DNA from 2 places in the Ruminococcus sp. OA3 genome. Region 1 is predicted to be linked to the other one. Evidence: predicted binding sites of a transcription regulator. Region 1 holds the regulator's gene; the other holds the start of a gene.
The links. The regulator Rex, encoded in region 1, represses fermentation and respiration genes when NADH is low (regulators of the CRP and FNR family bind a similar motif). The targets are predictions, from matches to a motif close to ATTGTTAANNNNTTAACAAT.

Region 1 (9,641 bases):
TCCGATTCCTATGTTCTAGCCATAGTATTTCCATATTTCTCTGGTGTTATTCAATTTTTCCATCTTTCACATAGACGCGCGGTACCCGTTTGTTGATACAGCATGCAAATTCATAATTAAACCGTCCGGAGAGCTCCCCCAGAAGTTCCATTGTGATCTGTTCCGGACCATCTTGTCCGATCAGCGTTACTTTATCAAGTTCCTGCACGCCCTCTATCTGTGTGACGTCGACCATGAACTGATCCATACAGACGCGGCCGATGATCGGTGCACGTTTTCCGCGGATCAGTACATACCCCTTGTTGGACAGCGTTCTGGCATAACCGTCCGCATATCCAACCGGTATTGTCGCGACTTTCGTTTTCTTTTCTGTAATATATGTACCACCGTAACTGACTGCCACACCCGCATCCAGTGTCTTGAGATAAGAAATATGGCTGACCAGGCTCATGGCGGGCGTCAGATGTACCGGTTCCCTGCAGACCTCATCCGACGGATAAAGTCCGTAAATGCTGATGCCTGCCCTGACCAGATCCAGATTAGCCTCCGGAAACTGCATGATGCCTGCACTGTTGCTGCAGTGTCTAAGGCCAATATCAATGTCTGCTTTTCTGAGCATAGACAGAAATTCCTGATAGCGCTTGAGCTGCAGGCGGGCAGGTTCCAGCAAAGTTTCATCAGCCCTGGCAAAATGTGTAAACATCCCTTCAATAGAAATCCAGGGGAGTTCGGAGATACAATGTATCTGCCGGACACTCTCTTCTGTGTCAGAAAAGCCGATACGGCTCATGCCTGTATCCAGTGCAATGTGTACATGAACCATTTTATTTGCTTCTTTTCCGGCGTCAGAAAGTTCCTTTGCCATGGAAAGCGTAAAGACAGCCGGTCTCAGCTCATATCGCACGACCGTCTCATAATCTTCCTCAAACACAAATCCCAGGATCAACACGGGTTTTTTTATCCCGTGCTCACGCAGCTGGACGGCTTCCTCCGTTGTCGCAACTGCAAATCCCCAGAGATAGTCATAATGTTCTACAAGCCTGGCGATCCTCACAGCGCCGTGACCGTAACCGTCCGCTTTGATGACAGCCACCATCCTGGTATCCTCTTTGATATTTGCCCTCATCTGTCTGAAGTTCTCTTCTATCGCATCCAGGCTGATCCTGGCAGCGATTCTGCTGTCTGATTTCATACTTTCCCTTCTTCCGTATTGTTACCATCATTTTTTATACAGTCCGGTATCTCTTCCAACAGATTTCCGGCCATAACAGAAGCTTCCCCTGCTTTCCGGGATGCTGCTTCCCCTGCACAGCCGTGCAGCCAGACCCCGAGTGCTGCGGCCTCTCTCGCCGGCATGCCTGACCCCAGAAGGCCGAGGATCATTCCCGTCAGCACATCCCCGCTTCCGGCTGTGGCCATTCCACTGTTTCCCGATGTATTGATGAATATCATCCCGTCAGGATCAGCGATAACGGTCCTGGCATCTTTCTGTACACACACCGTATGATAGTTTCGTGCAAACTCAGATGCCGTCTTCAGACGGTCTTTCTGAATCTGAGAAATACCCATTTTTGTCAGCCTGCTCATTTCTCCGAGATGAGGAGTTACAATACAGGGGCATTTCAACCCCTTCAGCCTGTCCGTATCTCTTGAAAGCAGATTAAGCCCGTCCGCATCGATAACAAGAGGAACCCGGCAGGCTGCAAGTACATGGTCCAAAAGTTTTTCCGCCGTCCGTGAGGTTCCAAGCCCTGGACCGATTCCAATCACATCCGCCCAGCTGATCGCATCATCAAGGCCTGACAGATTCGGGTCCCCGTCATCATAGACAGACAACATGGCTTCGGGAAACTGCTGCTGCAAAATTACACGATTTTCTCTGACCGTATGAATTTTTACCATACCGGCTCCCGTTAAAAAGCCAGCCATACCGCTTAGATAAGATGCTCCGCACATGTTCACCGATCCCGCGATCAGCAGTATTTTACCAAAGGTGCCTTTGTTCCCCCCGGGATTTCGGCGTTTCATCCATGAGCGGTCTTTTTTATCTATCTGGTGAATATCCGGCTGATAAACAGTGTTTTCCACCTCGTAGATTCCGATATCACAGACCTTCAGCCTGCCGGCAAAATCCGCACCCGGATACATCAAAAGTCCCGGTTTTGCAAATGCAAAAGTCACTGTCACATCCGCCCGGATAGCCGCCCCCAAAATTTCTGCCGTATTTCCATGTATACCGGACGGGATATCGACAGCCAGTACTTTTGCACATGATGCGTTGACTTTTTGAAACAGCGTACAGTACTGAGGAGAAAGCTTACGTGACAAACCGATTCCAAAAACGGAATCTACTATAGTAGTATATTCAGCCGGGTCCGGGTTGTTTACAAAGGTTGTACCATAATTTTCTGCAATTTCTTTCTGAGTTTTATTTTCTTCGCTGCGATGCGCGTCACTTCCTGTCAGGCATATGGATACATCATACCCCGCCAGATGCAGGATGCGTCCGATGGCGATCCCGTCACCGCCGTTATTTCCGGTTCCGCAAAGTATCAAAACCTGTTCCAGGGGAAATTCCCGTTCCAATACCTCGACACAGGCAAGTGCCGCCCGCTCCATAAGGACCAGCGACGGTATGCCCATTTTCCTGATCGTATATTCATCCGCTTCCTTCATCTGCCGTGTGGTAACAACACGTCTCATAAAACAACCTCCCCGAAAGCAAAACAATGTTGTACCCGATCCGCCTTCTCGCATCCGCAGGTACAACATCCTCTACATTTTTTTCTGTTCATTTTCTGCATGTGTCAGGTTATAGGAAAGCCGCATCAGGCTTTCTGACAGATGTACATTTTCTACGATAATATCTGAAGGAAGAACCAGATTTAAATCGATATGTGCAAAATTCCAGATCGCCTTGATTCCATTTGCAACCAGAAGCTCTGCGACTTCCTTTGCGCTGTCTTTCGGAATCGTAAGTGTTGCGATCTCAACTCTGTATTCCTCCAGAAACTGCGGAAGTTCATCCAGCATCTGTATGCCGATCCCACGTACCATACTTCCTTTCAGATTTGGATTGGTATCAAAAATACCGATGATCTTAAAACCCCGCTTCTCAAATTTAACATAATTGGCAAGAGCCTGACCCAAATGACCGGCGCCGATGATAATCATGGAATGTACATGGTCGAGCCCCAGAATTCTGCCAATCTCATTATAGAGAAACCTCACATTATAACCATAACCCTGCTGACCAAAGCCGCCGAAGTTGTTCAGATCCTGACGAATCTGTGAAGCTGTTACCTTCATCTGTTTGCTCAAATCGTTGGACGAGATGCGTTCCACACCATTCTCGAGCAGTTCGCCCAGATAACGGTAATATCTTGGTAACCTCGTGATGACTGCTTTGGAAATTCCCTTTCCGTCCAAAACCAGATCCTCCTGTCTTATACCTCGTTTTATTATATCTTTTTGTTATAAGTTTGTCAAACAGAACGCTGTTTTTCTTGTATTTTTTTCATACTTTTCATATAATGGAGACAGTCAGCAGATTATAGATGATAAGGAGATACAATTACCAATGATATTATCATGCCACAATATAGAAAAATCTTTTGGAACCAATATTATATTACATGACGCTTCCTTTCACATCGAGGACCACGAGAAAACTGCTCTTGTCGGTGCGAACGGCACCGGAAAATCCACAATGCTGAAAATCATTGCAGGTGAAATGCCAGGGGACAGCGGCGAGGTAATCCTGGCAAAAAACAGGACGCTGGGGTATCTGGCACAGCATCAGGATATGAACAGCAACGCCTCCCTCTACGATGAAGTGCTGGAAATCAAACGTCCCGTTCTTCAGATGGAAGAAACGATGCGGCAGATGGAAGAAACCATGAAGAACCTTGCAGGCGCAGAACTTGAGCGGCTGATGGAGAGTTATCACCGCATCTGTGAAAAATTCGAGCTTGAAAACGGCTACGCATGCAGAAGTGAAGTTACCGGCGTACTGAAAGGACTCGGTTTTGAGGAAGATGATTTTTCCAAAACCATCAGTACCTTATCCGGAGGTCAGAAAACACGTGTCGCACTCGGAAAACTGCTGCTGCAGAAACCGGATGTGCTCCTGCTCGATGAGCCGACTAACCATCTTGACATTGACTCCATTGCCTGGCTGGAATCATTTTTACAGCGCTATCCCGGAGCTGTCCTGATCGTATCTCACGACCGTTATTTTATCGACCGCATCGTAACGAAAGTCTTCGAACTGGAGCAGTCAGTCCTGACAACATATACAGGCAATTATTCCGATTACGCAAAAAAACGCACACAGGTGCGCGCGGCAAAGATCAAGGCATATCTAAACCAGCAGCAGGAAATCCGGCATCAGGAGGAGGTTATCGCCAAACTGAAATCTTTCAACCGTGAAAAGTCCATCAAACGTGCAGAGAGCCGCGAAAAAATGCTGGAAAAAATCGAAGTCCTGGAAAAACCTCAGGAGGTCAATGATGAGATGCGTCTGATCCTGGAGCCATGCATTCAAAGCGGAAATGACGTACTGTCCGTAGAATCTCTCTCCAAATCCTATCCTGGGCTGCGCCTGTTTCATGACCTTTCTTTTGAAGTCAAACGCGGTGAACGCGTAGCAATCATCGGTGCAAACGGAACAGGAAAAACTACGATCCTGAAAATATTGAATCAGCTGATCGAGCCGGACGCCGGGTGCTTTACGCTGGGGAGCAACGTTCATATCGGATACTACGATCAGGAACACCATGTACTTGACATGGAAAAAACTATCTTCCAGGAAATATCCGATGCATTTCCCGACCTGACCGGGACGCGGATCCGTAACGTACTCGCTGCGTTTTTATTTACCGGAGATGATGTCTTTCAGCAGATCAGGACCTTAAGCGGCGGAGAGCGCGGACGTGTGTCTCTTGCAAAACTGATGCTTTCCAATGCTAATTTTCTGATATTGGATGAGCCTACGAACCACCTGGACATCACCTCAAAAGAAATTCTGGAACAGGCGCTGAACCAGTACACCGGAACCGTGTTGTATGTGTCACATGACCGCTATTTTATCAATCAGACTGCGACACGTATACTGGATCTCGTAAACGAGACGTTCGTCAATTATATTGGGAATTATGATTATTATGTTGAAAAAAAGGACGAACTCACACTTCGCTGTACAACCGGAAAACCCGCAGAAGAAATACCGGAGGAACCGTCTAAGACAAAGATTTCCTGGCAGCAGCAGAAAGAAGAACAGGCCCGCAGGCGAAAACGTGAAAATGATCTGAAGAAATTGGAATCTGATATTTCTGCTCTGGAAGCGCGCAGCAGTGACATTGATGAAATACTCATTCTTCCGGAAGTGGCAACAGATCCTGCGAAATGCATTGAATTGTCGTCAGAACAGGCGGATATTCAGATGAAGCTGGAGGAACTGTATGGGCAATGGGAAATACTTGCAGAATAAATCATTAAAAAGAGGCGTCTGATAATACAATCAGACGCCTCCTGCCGTTGTTATTTATTTTTCCAGCTCTTTGCGGATCTCCAGGATAAAATCTTTGCTGTTAAGTACAGTCGGATTCTGAATAGATGTGATCAGGGCAAGATCTTTTGTCATCTTTCCGCTTTCAATCGTTGTGAGCGTGGCCTTTTCCAGCCGGTCTGCAAAATCACACAGCTCTGAAATGCCATCCATCTCTCCTCTCTTTCTGAGAGCACCGGTCCATGCAAATATCGTTGCCACGGAGTTTGTTGAGGTTTCTTCTCCGTTTAAGTGTTTGTAATAGTGACGCTGAACAGTTCCATGTGCCGCCTCATATTCAAAATATCCGTGAGGAGAAACAAGGACAGAGGTCATCATTGCAAGCGAACCGAATGCTGACGATACCATATCACTCATAACATCACCATCATAATTCTTGCAGGCCCAGATAAATCCGCCTTCTGCTTTCATCACGCGGGCAACGGCATCGTCGATCAGTGTGTAGAAATATTCAATCCCTGCCGCTTCAAATTTCTCTTTATATTCACGGTCATAGATTTCCTGGAAGATATCTTTGAAGGTATGGTCATATTTTTTGGAAATCGTGTCCTTCGTCGCAAACCAGAGATCCTGCTTTGTATCCAGCGCATAGTTGAAACAGCTCTTTGCAAAACTTTCAATTGAGTTATCTAAATTATGCATTCCCTGAGCGATACCCGGTCCTGTAAAATTGTGAACGAGCTCTCTTGTCTCGGTTCCGTCCTCAGCCGTATATACCAGTTCTACCTTACCCGGTCCCGGAACAATCATTTCCGTGTTCTTGTAGACATCCCCATACGCATGCCTTGCAAGCGTGATCGGTTTTTTCCAGTTTTTAACGCAGGGCTCGATCCCCCTGACAACGATCGGTGCGCGGAATACGGTACCGTCCAGCATCGCACGGATGGTTCCGTTCGGGCTTTTATACATTTCTTTTAAGTCATACTCCGTCATTCTTGCGGCGTTCGGTGTGATCGTAGCACACTTTACAGCAACACCGTATTTCTTCGTTGCATTTGCAGAGTCCACAGTCACCTGGTCATCTGTATCATTTCTATGTTTCAGACCCAGATCATAATATTCTGTTTTCAGATCAATAAACGGCAGCAGCAGCTCATCCTTGATCATCTGCCAGAGAATCCGTGTCATCTCATCTCCGTCCATCTCTACCAGCGGGGTCGTCATCTTGATTTTTTCCATAGTATCCTCCTGTATCCATGCCTGATTGTACAATTCTTTACACGCTCTCTATTGTATGCAAATGTCGGATAATTGTCAATAGTTCATAAATTTCTCAAAATCAAATTCTCCCCATCCCTGCTGGTTGTGAGAAAAGCCAAGATCCTTAGCACAGTCCCGCAGCATCATTTTTATTTCCACGTTTGTGAGCAGCGGGTCTTTTTCAAGTGCGAGTGCTATCGCCCCTGAAATATACGGGGTGGACATGGAGGTACCGCTTTTTCTTACGTATTCTGTACCGGATGGTGCAGCAGCGCAGGACAGTATCTCGTGGCCCCTGCAGACGATATCCGGTTTGCAGACACATTCCGCTGTGGGTCCTATCCCGGAAAGCAGATGATGCGCATCGAGCATATCGCTGGAACCGACAGTGATCACTTTCTTGCTGCTCCCCGGTGCCGTGATACTTCCGGGGCGTGGACCACCGTTACCTGCCGCCGCCACAACTACCAGACCCAGATCCCAGAGCACTTCCACTGAGCGTATCAGCTCATCATGCTGCCGCTGATTCTGTGTGATCGATCCGACTGAAATATTGACAATACGGATGTGGAATCTGTCATGATATCTCCTGATCCAGTCGAGCGCACGCAGCGTGTTCTGCTGCATCCCATTCCCCGCTTTGTCGAGCACTTTTAATCCTACCAGATGACACCCCGGTGCTACGCCGTGCCATTTTCCGCCACAGGCTCTTCCGCTTCCGGCTATAATGCCGGACACATGCGTGCCATGACCATTATCATCATAGGGTTCCGACTTTTTCTGTACGAAATCCTGAAAATACAAAATTCTGTTATCGAAATCAATATGGGGAAAGATTCCGGTGTCCAACACAGCCACACCGATGCCTTTCCCCGCATACTTATTAACTTTCAGCATACATAAACCTTCTTGCTTATTTAATATTAACGTATTCAACTGAGGCACATCCTGCCCCGTTTCGCAGGGCAGGAAAAAACTTTCTGATTGACTGTATAAGTTCCTGCATAGGATAGTAAAAAAACAGGACTTCACATATGCCAAATTCTTTGCAGGAAGCAATTATATCCAACGATTATTATGACTACATTATCCCTTCCGTATTTGATTTTTCGACATTGTCCGATATTCTGCCGGAGATCAGGCTTCTCGAAATGGATACTGCGTATTCTCTTCTCAATGTTCCGGCACCGAGGAACACGGCACTTTTAGAGTATACGAGATACAATACCATTCCGAATCTGTTTATGCTGCAGGACACCACCAGCCTGGAGGTATCAGGGATCACACAGGTGCAGAACCTCACCAATCTGAACCTTTCCGGATCTGGTGTACTGATCGGATTTATAGATACCGGAATCGATTATACCAACCGGGTATTCCGTGATGCTGCCGGGAATACGAGAATCGAAGCCATCTGGGATCAGACCATACAGGGGGGCACTGTACCTCCTCATTTCCCGTATGGCACCGAATACCGCCGCGCGGAAATCAACCAGGCGCTTCAGTCTGATACCCCTCTTGAGGTTGTGCCTTCAACTGACACAAACGGACACGGTACATTTCTGGCGAGTGTCACGGCGGGTTCTGCAATTCCGGAGGAAAATTTTATCGGTGCTGCCCCCAGTTCCACCATTGCGATGGTAAAACTGAAGGAGGCCAAAGATTACCTGAAAGAATTCTTTTATTACTCAGGGTCCGAACCCGTTTACCAGGAATCAGATATTATCATGGCTTATTCCTATCTGCGGAACCTGGCCCTTGAATTACAGGTTCCGCTTGTGGTATGTATAGGACTCGGTACCAACCAGGGCGATCATGCCGGAGGGATGCCGCTGTCCGTTGTTCTGTCCGGATCCAGTATACTGATTACAAATGCCGTTGTGGTTGCATGTGGAAATGAGGCGGGGCGTGCACACCATTACTACGGTGAACTTCCTGAAAATGTGTCCTATGAGACCATAGAGATTCTGGTTCCTGAAGGATCTCCCGGATTTTTCCTCGAAACATGGGTGCGTTCACCTGACGCGTTCTCTGTAGGCTTTGTCTCTCCCACCGGTGAGGTCGTCTCACGGATTCCATTTGGACTGAATAATACGGTAAATGCGGGTTTTATTTTGGACCCCACTACGATCGAAGTGCACTATGAAACTATACAGGCCGTTACAGGCAGTCAGCTTATCTTTATGCGTTTTCGCCAGCCATCCCCTGGTATCTGGCGTGTCAGAGTCTACGGCCCGCGGGTTCTCTTCGGCTCTTTTCACATGTGGCTTCCGATTTACGGATTCACAGATCCCGATATCGTGTTTCTCAAACCAGACGCTTATACCACACTCACAGCACCGTCCGATGCCTCCAACATCATTGCAACCGGTACGTATGATGCGTATACCAATGGTCTTTTTCTGAATTCAGGGCGTGGAAACACCACGTTGGATGTTCAGAAACCCGATTTCTGCGCACCGGGAGTCAATCTGACAGGAATGAACGCGCGCGGCAATCTGACAACACGCACCGGTTCCTGCCTCGCAGCAGGCCTGACAGCCGGCAGTGCCGCGCTTGTCATGGAATGGGGGCTCAAACGCAGTCCTTTTCTGCTGTTCAATTCTGCAGAAATCAGAGATTTTCTGATCCGGGGTACCGTTCGGGAGCCCGGAATCGTATATCCAAACCGCGAATGGGGTTACGGGAAACTGAATGTTTACCGTTCTTTTACATCTTTTTTCGAAACCTGAACTTTTTTTGTAGCAACCTGGAACCGATTTACATATGATGGAGTGTAAACAAATTTTGGAGGAACTATAAATGAGTGATTTAGCTGCTACAAACTGTGGATGTGGATGTGATTCTGGATGCGATTCCGGTAATTCTTGTT
Region 2 (9,641 bases), 2.1 Mb from region 1:
ACTGGGAAACCGGCAGGCACATGAGTTCATCCCGGTAGACGGATGTTCCGACAGGGAGCTGGCAGATGCCGCACAGATCGCCTCGCTGGCAGATGAAACACCGGAGGGAAGAAGCGTCGTGATTCTGGCAAAGGAGCAGTTTGGCATTCGGGGACGCAGTCTGCATGATAAGAGCATGACTTTTGTTCCCTTCTCTGCCAGGACCAGGATGAGCGGTGTGGATTTTGATGGCAATGAGATCCGCAAAGGTGCAGCAGATGCTGTCAAAGCTTATGTTGAAGCTGCTAAAGGAACCTACAGCAGTCAGTGCGACGAAGTTGTTAAGAAGATTTCCAATCAGGGAGGAACTCCGCTGGTAGTTGCCAAAAATCACAGGATTATGGGAGTCATCCATCTGAAAGATATTATCAAACAGGGGGTCTCGGAAAAATTTGCGGATCTCAGGAAAATGGGAATCAAGACGATTATGATTACTGGTGACAATCCGCTGACTGCAGCCGCAATTGCAGCCGAAGCGGGGGTGGATGATTTTCTGGCAGAAGCAACACCTGAAGGAAAGCTGGAAATGATCCGGGACCTTCAGAAAAAAGGTCATCTGGTCGCCATGACAGGAGACGGAACGAATGACGCTCCTGCACTGGCTCAGGCTGATGTGGCGGTGGCGATGAATTCAGGCACGCAGGCAGCAAAAGAAGCCGGCAACATGGTCGATCTGGATTCATCACCTACGAAGCTTATAGATATTGTCAGAATAGGTAAACAGCTGCTGATGACGAGGGGAAGTCTGACAACATTCTCCATAGCCAACGATGTGGCAAAATATTTTGCAATCATACCGGCACTGTTTGTCGGATTATATCCGGGACTCTCAGCACTCAATATTATGGGACTGAACTCTCCGCAGAGTGCAATTTTATCGGCGATTATTTATAATGCGCTGATCATTGTGGCATTGATTCCACTGGCATTAAAAGGAGTTAAATACCGTGAAGTGTCAGCGGGCAGGCTGCTTGGCAGAAATCTGCTGGTGTACGGAGTCGGCGGTTTAATCGCGCCGTTTATCTTTATCAAGCTGATCGATATGATTCTTGTGATGTTTGGACTGGTATAAGAAGGAGAGAGGATTTATGAAGACATTAAAATCAAGTCTGCCTCGTGCAGCTGTCTGTGTATTGATATTTACAATACTCTGCGGTGTGGTCTACACAGGAATTGTGACCGGAATCGCACAGATATTTTTTCATGATAATGCAAATGGCAGTATCATCGAAGTTGACGGAAAAAAATACGGAAGCGAGCTGCTGGGGCAGCAGTATACGGATGACAGCCATATGTGGGGACGTATTATGAGCGTTGATGTATCCACATTTACGGATGCGGACGGAAATCATCTGATGTATTCGGCTCCCTCAAACTTAAGTCCGGCAGGAGAAGAATTTCAGGCGCTTGTAGCCGAGAGAGTCGACAAACTGCGGGCAGCCAATCCTGCAAATGCTGATGAGCCCATCCCTGTTGACCTTGTAACGAATTCTGGCAGCGGGCTCGATCCTCATATTTCACCGGACGCAGCCGAATATCAGGTGGCGAGAATCGCAGACAGCCGTGATATGGCTGAGGATGAGGTCAGGGAAATTATAGAAAGCTGTACAAAGGGCAAAGTACTGGGCGTATTTGGCGAAAAGACAGTCAATGTCCTGAAAGTTAATCTGATGCTCGACGGAATTCTGAAATAAAGTAATCCAGGAGGAACCTTATGCATAAAAAACATACGGCATGGACACAAAGCCGGAAGATGCCCGGGATTAACCCGGGCATAAAACCGGAAACTGAACTTTTTAATATGATCTACGCGATCGGTTCAGAAATGGGCACAAATCCTCAGATCTTTTTGTCTGGAAAGGATACTCTCTGGGTGTATTATGAATTCACCTGTTACAGCTCCGAGCTATTTTTTGATGAGTATGGTGCTTCCATGGCGTTGGTATCGGAAAAGTATCCTGTTTCTGTTTATGGGACTGTGAACGAATCAGAAAGCGGAGAGCTTATTGCCAGAATGTCGCAGTATAAAGCGGAAATGGAGTGGATAAAAAAAGATATATCTTCAGGAGATTTTGATGAAATGCTGAATATTTGTGTTAAAATTAAAACACCTGCAGAAGATATACAAAAGGAATTTTATCGGATTTTATGTGATATGGATTATAGAAATGAGCTGCTTGCCGTGCGGCGCACTTATTTTTTGGAGCATGTATTTGCTGATTACCCACAATATAATCAGGACACGTATTTCCGGTACATCCCTATGGCGGGGGACTGGAAGAGAACATCGTGTACAGCGTCACTGACTGTTTCACAGAAAAAAGAATTGTGGATGCTGTTTCTGCAGGAACGGTACAGTCCGATCGAGTTTGATGAGGTATGGAAGTTGATGGAAGATGAACAGAGACTGACGATGTTTTCCTGGGAAATGGCGTTGAGGCTTGCTTTAGATCAGCTGGGAGTCCGAATTTTATACGATGAAAAAAACGGTTTTGCTGTGATAAACGGAGAAAACAAAAGAATGTACTATAACTATGACAGTGACAGTACCGCTGAGCGTTTATTTTTAAAACTGCTGTTCCCCAGGCCTTATATAAAGAAAGGAGGCCCAAATGGATGATATAAGAGCAAACCCTGATCTGCTGCTTAAAAAAATTGAAGAGGAAACTCAGGACAGGAACCGGGGACACTTACGAATTTTCTTTGGCTATGCTGCCGGTGTGGGGAAAACGTATGCGATGCTGAAGGCTGCTCATGCAGAAAAACGTCGTGGTGTGGATGTCATTGTCGGATATGTGGAACCACATACCAGACCTCAGACCATGCAGCTTCTAAAGGGGCTGGAATGTCTGCAAAACCAGGAAATTGAACATAAGGGCATCAGGCTGAAAGAATTGGATCTGGATGCTGCAATAGAGAGGAAACCGCAGCTGATTCTGGTGGATGAGCTGGCGCATACGAATGCGGAAGGCTGCCGTCATCTGAAACGGTATCAGGATGTGGAAGAACTGCTGAATAACGGAATTGATGTCTATACCACAGTCAATGTCCAGCATATCGAGAGCCTGAATGACATTGTGGCATCCATAACCGGTGTACTGGTCAGGGAAAGGATTCCGGATCACGTATTCGACCGGGCAGATCAGGTATCTCTGGTTGATATTGAACCGGAAGAACTGATCGAGCGTCTGAATGAGGGCAAAATTTATAAAGAACACCAGGCGCGCAGGGCGCTGGGGAATTTTTTTACGACGGAGAATCTGGTGGCGCTGAGGGAAATAGCGCTCCGAAGAACAGCTGACCGCATTAACCGGATATCGGATAAAATCAAGCAGTCACAGAGCAGCGATTACTATACGGATGAGCACATCATGGTGTGTCTGTCCTCGTCACCTACGAATGCCAGGCTGATACGAACAGCAGCCAGAATGGCAAATGCCTTTAAAGGAAATTTTACGGCGCTGTTTGTGGAAACCCCCGATTTTTCCAGAATGGAGGGTGAGAATAAAGAACGGCTGAGGAAAAACATGAAGCTGGCGCAGCAGCTGGGAGCTCATATTGAGACGACATATGGGGACAATATTGCTTTGCAGATTTCAGAATTTGCAAGGCTTTCTGGCGTTTCCAAGGTAGTAGTGGGAAGGTCCAGCGCCAGAAGAAGAAGCATTTTTGGGCGTCAGTCCCTGACAGAACAGCTGATCACATATTCCCCCAATCTTGACGTATATATCATTCCGGATAAGAATACGCCAGCTTACAAAGCCGCACATATACTGAAGGGGGACGGGCGGGGCAACCTGCTGCCCGACCTGTTAAAGACTCTCGCTATGCTTGCCGGGGCTACAGCCATAGGAACTGTGTTTTATGAGTGTGGATTCAGCGAAGCTAATATTATCACCATTTATATCCTGTGTGTGCTGGTCACCTCTGTAATCACATCCCGGAGGATTTTCAGTCTGATACTTTCAGTATTCTGTGTGTTTGTATTTAACTTTTTCTTTACTGTGCCGCGCTTTACGTTTCAGGCGTACGACAGCGGATATCCGGTTACGTTTGTGGTGATGTTTATCGCCGCGTTTATCACAAGTTCTCTTGCAGTCAAGATCAAGCGCCAGGCGTTCCAGGCTGCACAGTCGGCTTACAGGACCCGGATCCTGCTTGAGACTAATCAGATGCTGGCACAGGCAGAGCAGGTATCAGATATTATATCCGTGACAGCACAGCAACTGGTGAAACTTTTGAAGCGGAATCTTGTATTTTACCGTGCTGAGGATGGAACACTGGCTAAACCTCAGGTCTTTATGGCCGACGGTGAGCAGACGGAAAAAGGTATTTATACAACAGACAATGAACAGGCGGTGGCAGCATGGGTATTTAAAAACAACAAACATGCGGGTGCCGGTACAAATACGCTGGGAAGTGCCGTCTGTATGTACCTGGCAGTCCGCATCACCGATAAGGTATACGGCGTCGTAGGAATCGCGGTACATAACCGGCCGCTGGATTCTTTTGAGAACAGTGTGATACTGTCAATCCTGGGAGAATGTGCACTGGCGCTTGAGAAAGACATGGCTATAAAAGACCGTCAGGAAGCTGCAGCTCTTGCCAGAAATGAACAGCTGAGGGCCAATCTGCTTCGTTCCATTTCACATGACCTGCGAACTCCGCTGACTTCCATTTCCGGAAATGCCGGAATTTTACTGGCCAGTGAGGAGCATCTGGATATGGGACAGCGCAGACAGCTCTATTCTGATATCTATGATGATTCCCTGTGGCTTATCAATCTGGTGGAGAATCTGCTTTCGGTTACCAGGATTGAAGACGGGACCATGCATCTGAATCTGACCACAGAATTACTCGATGAAGTGGTGACAGAGGCGATGCATCATATCAACCGGCGCAGTGTGGAGCATGAAATTATAGTAACACAGTCAGAAGACTTTATCCTGGTTAAAATAGATGCACGGCTCATTATGCAGGTGATAATGAATATCGTGGACAATGCAGTCAAATATACGCCGTCAGGATCACAGATCGATGTAAGAACACGCAGAGAGGGAAGCTGGGCGGTGATTGAAATATCTGATAACGGCGATGGAATATCGGATGAGGCAAAACAGAGAATATTCGATATGTTTTATACGGCAAATGTAAAGGTGGCGGACAGCAGACGGAGCATGGGTCTGGGACTTGCGCTCTGTAAGTCTATTATAAACGCCCACGGCGGAGAAATTTCTGTATGTGATAACAATCCAAAGGGTGCGCTGTTTCGGTTTACACTGCCGGCAGAGGAGGTAACGTTACATGAATAAACCAATGGTTCTTGTAGTAGAAGATGATGCGGCAGTTCGGAACCTGATAACAACCACACTGGGGACACAGGACTATAAATATCACACCGCGGCAACAGGCGAGGCCGCAATTGTGGAAGCGGTTTCTCATAAGCCGGATGTGGTTCTGCTGGATCTGGGGCTTCCTGATATGGATGGGGTGGAGATCATAAAGAAGATCCGATCCTGGTCAAATATGCCGATCATTGTTATCAGCGCACGGAGTGAGGATATGGACAAAATTTACGCACTGGATGCCGGCGCAGATGATTATCTGACAAAACCCTTTTCCGTGGAAGAACTGCTGGCGAGACTCAGGGTGACTTTTCGAAGGCTGAATTATGTGCAGGGACAGACGGCGGAGGAAGCTTCCGTTTTTCATAATGGCAGTCTGACGGTTGACTACGCTTCCGGATGTGCGTATATGGATGATTTGGAGCTGCATCTGACACCTATCGAATACAGGCTTCTGTGCCTGCTGTGTAAAAATGTGGGCAAAGTACTGACCCATGCCTATATCACGAGAGAAATCTGGGGAAGTGCCTGGGAAAATGATGTTGCCTCGCTCCGTGTTCACATGGCCACACTGCGCAAAAAGATTGAAAAAGATCCGACAATCCCACAGTATATTCAGACACATGTCGGAGTGGGATACCGGATGCTGCGCGTCTGAAGAATCCATCCGGATTATATGCGGGCTTTGCAGAGAGTTAATTGACAAATCAGCGTGTGAGTGGCATAATGTTAAAATAATAACAGGTAAACCAGTTGAATTATTATGGAGGTAGAGATTATGGCACAGATTATTGCAAGTCCAAGCAGATATATTCAGGGCAAGGGTGAGATCAGAAATTTATGTTCTTTTGCTCAAAACTATGGGAAAAAACTTTGTATCCTGGTCAGCTCATCGGGGAAAAAACGTGTGGAGGCAGCGATCACGGAAGGTCAGAAGGATACTGAAATTGAGATTGTGTTTGAAATATTTAACGGTGAATGCTGTATGACAGAGATCAACCGGATCATAGAAATTGTAAAGGCAGCCGGCTGTGATATGATCGCAGGCGTCGGCGGCGGTAAGATTCATGATACGGCAAAAGCAGTCGGCTTTTATGCGGGTATTCCTGTGGTTATCGTGCCGACGATTGCCTCTACCGATGCACCGTGCAGCGCCCTTTCCGTTATCTATTCAGTGGATGGAGTTTTTGAAAAATATCTGTTTCTGCCGTCCAGCCCGGATATTGTGCTGGTTGACACGGATATTGTGAGCAGGGCACCTGCAAGACTGTTGATCTCCGGTATGGGGGATGCGCTTGCCACATACTTCGAGGCGAGAGCCTGCAGGCAGTCAGATGCGGTAAACTGTGTAGGCGGAAAGAGCACGCTAGCAGCGCTGGCGCTGGCTCGGCTTTGTTATGACACGCTGATGGAGAATGGAGTAAGTGCAGCGATCGCGGCGGAGGAGAAGGTGTGTACCAAGGCTGTGGAAAATGTGATTGAGGCCAATACGTATCTGTCCGGAATCGGATTTGAGAGCGGGGGGCTTGCCGGGGCACATGCAATCCACAATGGGCTGACGGTGATTAAAGAGACACATGGGTTGTATCATGGAGAGAAAGTGGCATTCGGTACACTGGTTCAGCTTGTGCTTGAGAATGCTGACATGGAGGAGATAGAAGAGGTACTGGAATTCTGCCAGGCTGTAGGACTTCCCACCACGCTTGAAGAGCTTGGAATCACGGAAGTTAAATCTGAGGAAATCATGGAAGTTGCCAGGCTTGCCGCAGCAGAGGGTGATACCCTCTGTAATATGCCTTTTGAGGTTACTCCCGAAGATGTATATGCCGCGATCATGGCGGCGGATGCACTTGGAAGATGTTTTACAGAGGAATAAACGATTGATTCCACATGGTTTTTTACCTTAGGCATTTCTATTGTTCTGGATGTGATTCCTGATGCTGTCAGGGGATTATCTGAGAAAATATTGGAGAAAAGAGCAGATGAAACAGGTGAAAGCGCCCAATGACGATTGAGCGCTTTCAATAATTTATTCGAGCTTTTTCCATGAATCGTTTCCGATAATGTCATCCCAGCTTGGATTCTGATCGCTAAGGTACTTGGTATTAATTTGGGTTCCTGAATAGTTTGCATGATAGTAATAACTTTGATCAACAGGATTGTAAATGACAGACGCATGCGCTGCGCCATAATTTTTATTCTGGTCTGAAAAATTACCGGAAGCCATGACGGTAATGGAGTTACCTTCACTGTCCTTGATCATCATCGGAATCCAAACCTGGTTTTGCAGAATTTTTCCTGTGTCCAGATTCTGCAGTTCCTGCGGAAGTGTGCTCGTATCAACAGGAGGATAGGAGCCCTTGTTCTTGGCCTTCATGTACAGCTGCAGATACTGGGAGTCCAGATTTGTTTTCAGGTTTCCGTTACTATAATACAAATCCGGATATTCTTCCTGCGGATAAAGGGCCTTGATTGCATCAGCACTGGCTGTTCCCCCAACAAGGTTCAGAAGTGACTGCAGGGAATTCAGATAGTCCTGTGCTGTACTTCCGGTCAGAATGCCATTTTCGCGGTCCATAATCCTGTATTGTGGATCTGCAGATACATCATAGAGTACCACGGTTCCATCTTTTGCAACATACTCCAGCTGTATAACAGTATCGGTAGCTGCATCGCATCTGATGTAATTGATACTGCCACTCACACCAGCCGCTTCGGTAATCGCTTTCCGCTCCTCTGGCCGGTTTAAAACAGTTTGCAGACTGTCGCTGCCAAGGCGGGAGTAAACTTCTGCGGCATGGATATTCGCCATTGTTACGACGGTACTGCACTCTGAAATATAAGAGGCTTCCTTTGCTTTGTTAACGTAACGTAGTATAGATGGTACCATAACGGCTGCCAGGACCAGAATAATAACGATAACCACAATAAGTTCAACCAGAGTGAACCCCCTGTTATTCTTGTCTAATTTCTTTTTCATAAGTCTCACCAAAAACTTTCCCTTTAGTTTTAAAGATGTTCGATATCACTGAGGAGCTGATCCACATCGGTTTCCGAAGTTGCCCAGCTCGTACAGAACCGGACGGCAGAGCGCTTTTCATCAATCCGTTCCCAGAAGCAGAAAGAATAACGCCTGGAAAGCTGGTCAATCTGTATCTGATCAAGAACTGGAAACTGCTGATTGGTAAAAGAATCATATAAAAGAGGAATTCCTTTGCTGAGGAACGCCTGCTTAATGCGCATGGCCTGAGTAACCGCATGTTTGGCTATCCTGTAATACAGTCCGTCTTCGAACAAAGTTTCAAACTGAATGCCAAGCAGCCTGCCTTTTGCCAGCATTCCGCCGTTTTGCTTGATAAGATATCGGAAGTCTGTCTTCAGGGCAGAATCTGTGATGACAACAGCTTCACCGAACAGTGCGCCGACTTTTGTTCCGCCGATATAAAAGACGTCTGCAAGTCTGGAAAAGTCTGGCAGCGCAAGATCACAGGAATCAGCCATGAGCCCATAACCCATTCTGGCGCCGTCGATGTACAGTGGTATCCGGCAGCGGCGGCATACGCTGTTTATGGCTACCAGTTCATTTTTTGAATAAAGGGTGCCGTTTTCCGTCGGCCAGGACAGGTAGACCATACCGGGCTGGACCATATGCTCAAAATTTTCATCATGAAAATGCCCCAGTATAAAATCCTCAATCTGCTGTGCGGTAATCTTGCCATCATCACACGGCAGAGACAGGACCTTATGGCCGGATGCTTCAATGGCACCGCTTTCATGGACATTTATATGTCCTGTAGAGGCGCAGATGACTCCCTGATGCGGACGCAGTATGGAAGAGATCACCGTTGTGTTTGTCTGCGTACCACCCACCAGAAAGTGTATGTCTGCGTCAGGTGAAAGACAGGCTTTTTTAATATGTCTTCGGGCGGCGTCACAGTGACAGTCGACACCGTAGCCGGGGGTCTGCTCCATGTTTGTATCACATAACCTTTGTATGATTAACGGATGTGCACCTTCGGCATAATCAGATTCAAATCGTATCATGAAAAAATCCTCCGTCTATCCGGCGCGTAGCGGTTTTTAAATTCCGCACGTGCTTTTTGCGTATATTCTTTTATAAATGCAGTCTTTGCCTTTGTGTAGGAATCCCGGTCATTTTTGTATTCCATGGCAAGCTTCTGCTTTAACACTGCATAATCCCGGGAGATATTCTCGTGCAGTATCAGGTAATCCCTGAAATAGAGTTCATCCCAATCC

Region 2: the regulator Rex is predicted to act here: its motif matches at 6,110-6,129, upstream of MCG98_RS03400 (glycerol dehydrogenase).

The regions. Positions count from the first base shown of each region.
Region 1 covers NZ_JAKNTO010000001.1:2,800,704-2,810,344, forward strand. Annotated here, with positions in the region: gene alr (alanine racemase) at 47-1,192, opposite strand; gene MCG98_RS12550 (NAD(P)H-hydrate dehydratase) at 1,189-2,703, opposite strand; gene MCG98_RS12555 (redox-sensing transcriptional repressor Rex) at 2,776-3,429, opposite strand; gene abc-f (ribosomal protection-like ABC-F family protein) at 3,581-5,491, shown strand; gene MCG98_RS12565 (NADP-dependent isocitrate dehydrogenase) at 5,546-6,748, opposite strand; gene MCG98_RS12570 (S8 family peptidase) at 6,824-7,666, opposite strand; gene MCG98_RS12575 (S8 family peptidase) at 7,804-9,501, shown strand; gene MCG98_RS12580 (chorion class high-cysteine HCB protein 13) at 9,572-9,641, shown strand, end outside.
Region 2 covers NZ_JAKNTO010000001.1:725,169-734,809, forward strand. Annotated here, with positions in the region: gene kdpB (potassium-transporting ATPase subunit KdpB) at 1-1,111, shown strand, start outside; gene kdpC (potassium-transporting ATPase subunit KdpC) at 1,128-1,733, shown strand; gene MCG98_RS03385 (hypothetical protein) at 1,754-2,659, shown strand; gene MCG98_RS03390 (sensor histidine kinase KdpD) at 2,652-5,351, shown strand; gene MCG98_RS03395 (response regulator transcription factor) at 5,344-6,042, shown strand; gene MCG98_RS03400 (glycerol dehydrogenase) at 6,163-7,260, shown strand; gene MCG98_RS03405 (prepilin-type N-terminal cleavage/methylation domain-containing protein) at 7,414-8,364, opposite strand; gene MCG98_RS03410 (beta-eliminating lyase-related protein) at 8,394-9,428, opposite strand; gene MCG98_RS18935 (GNAT family N-acetyltransferase) at 9,425-9,641, opposite strand, start outside.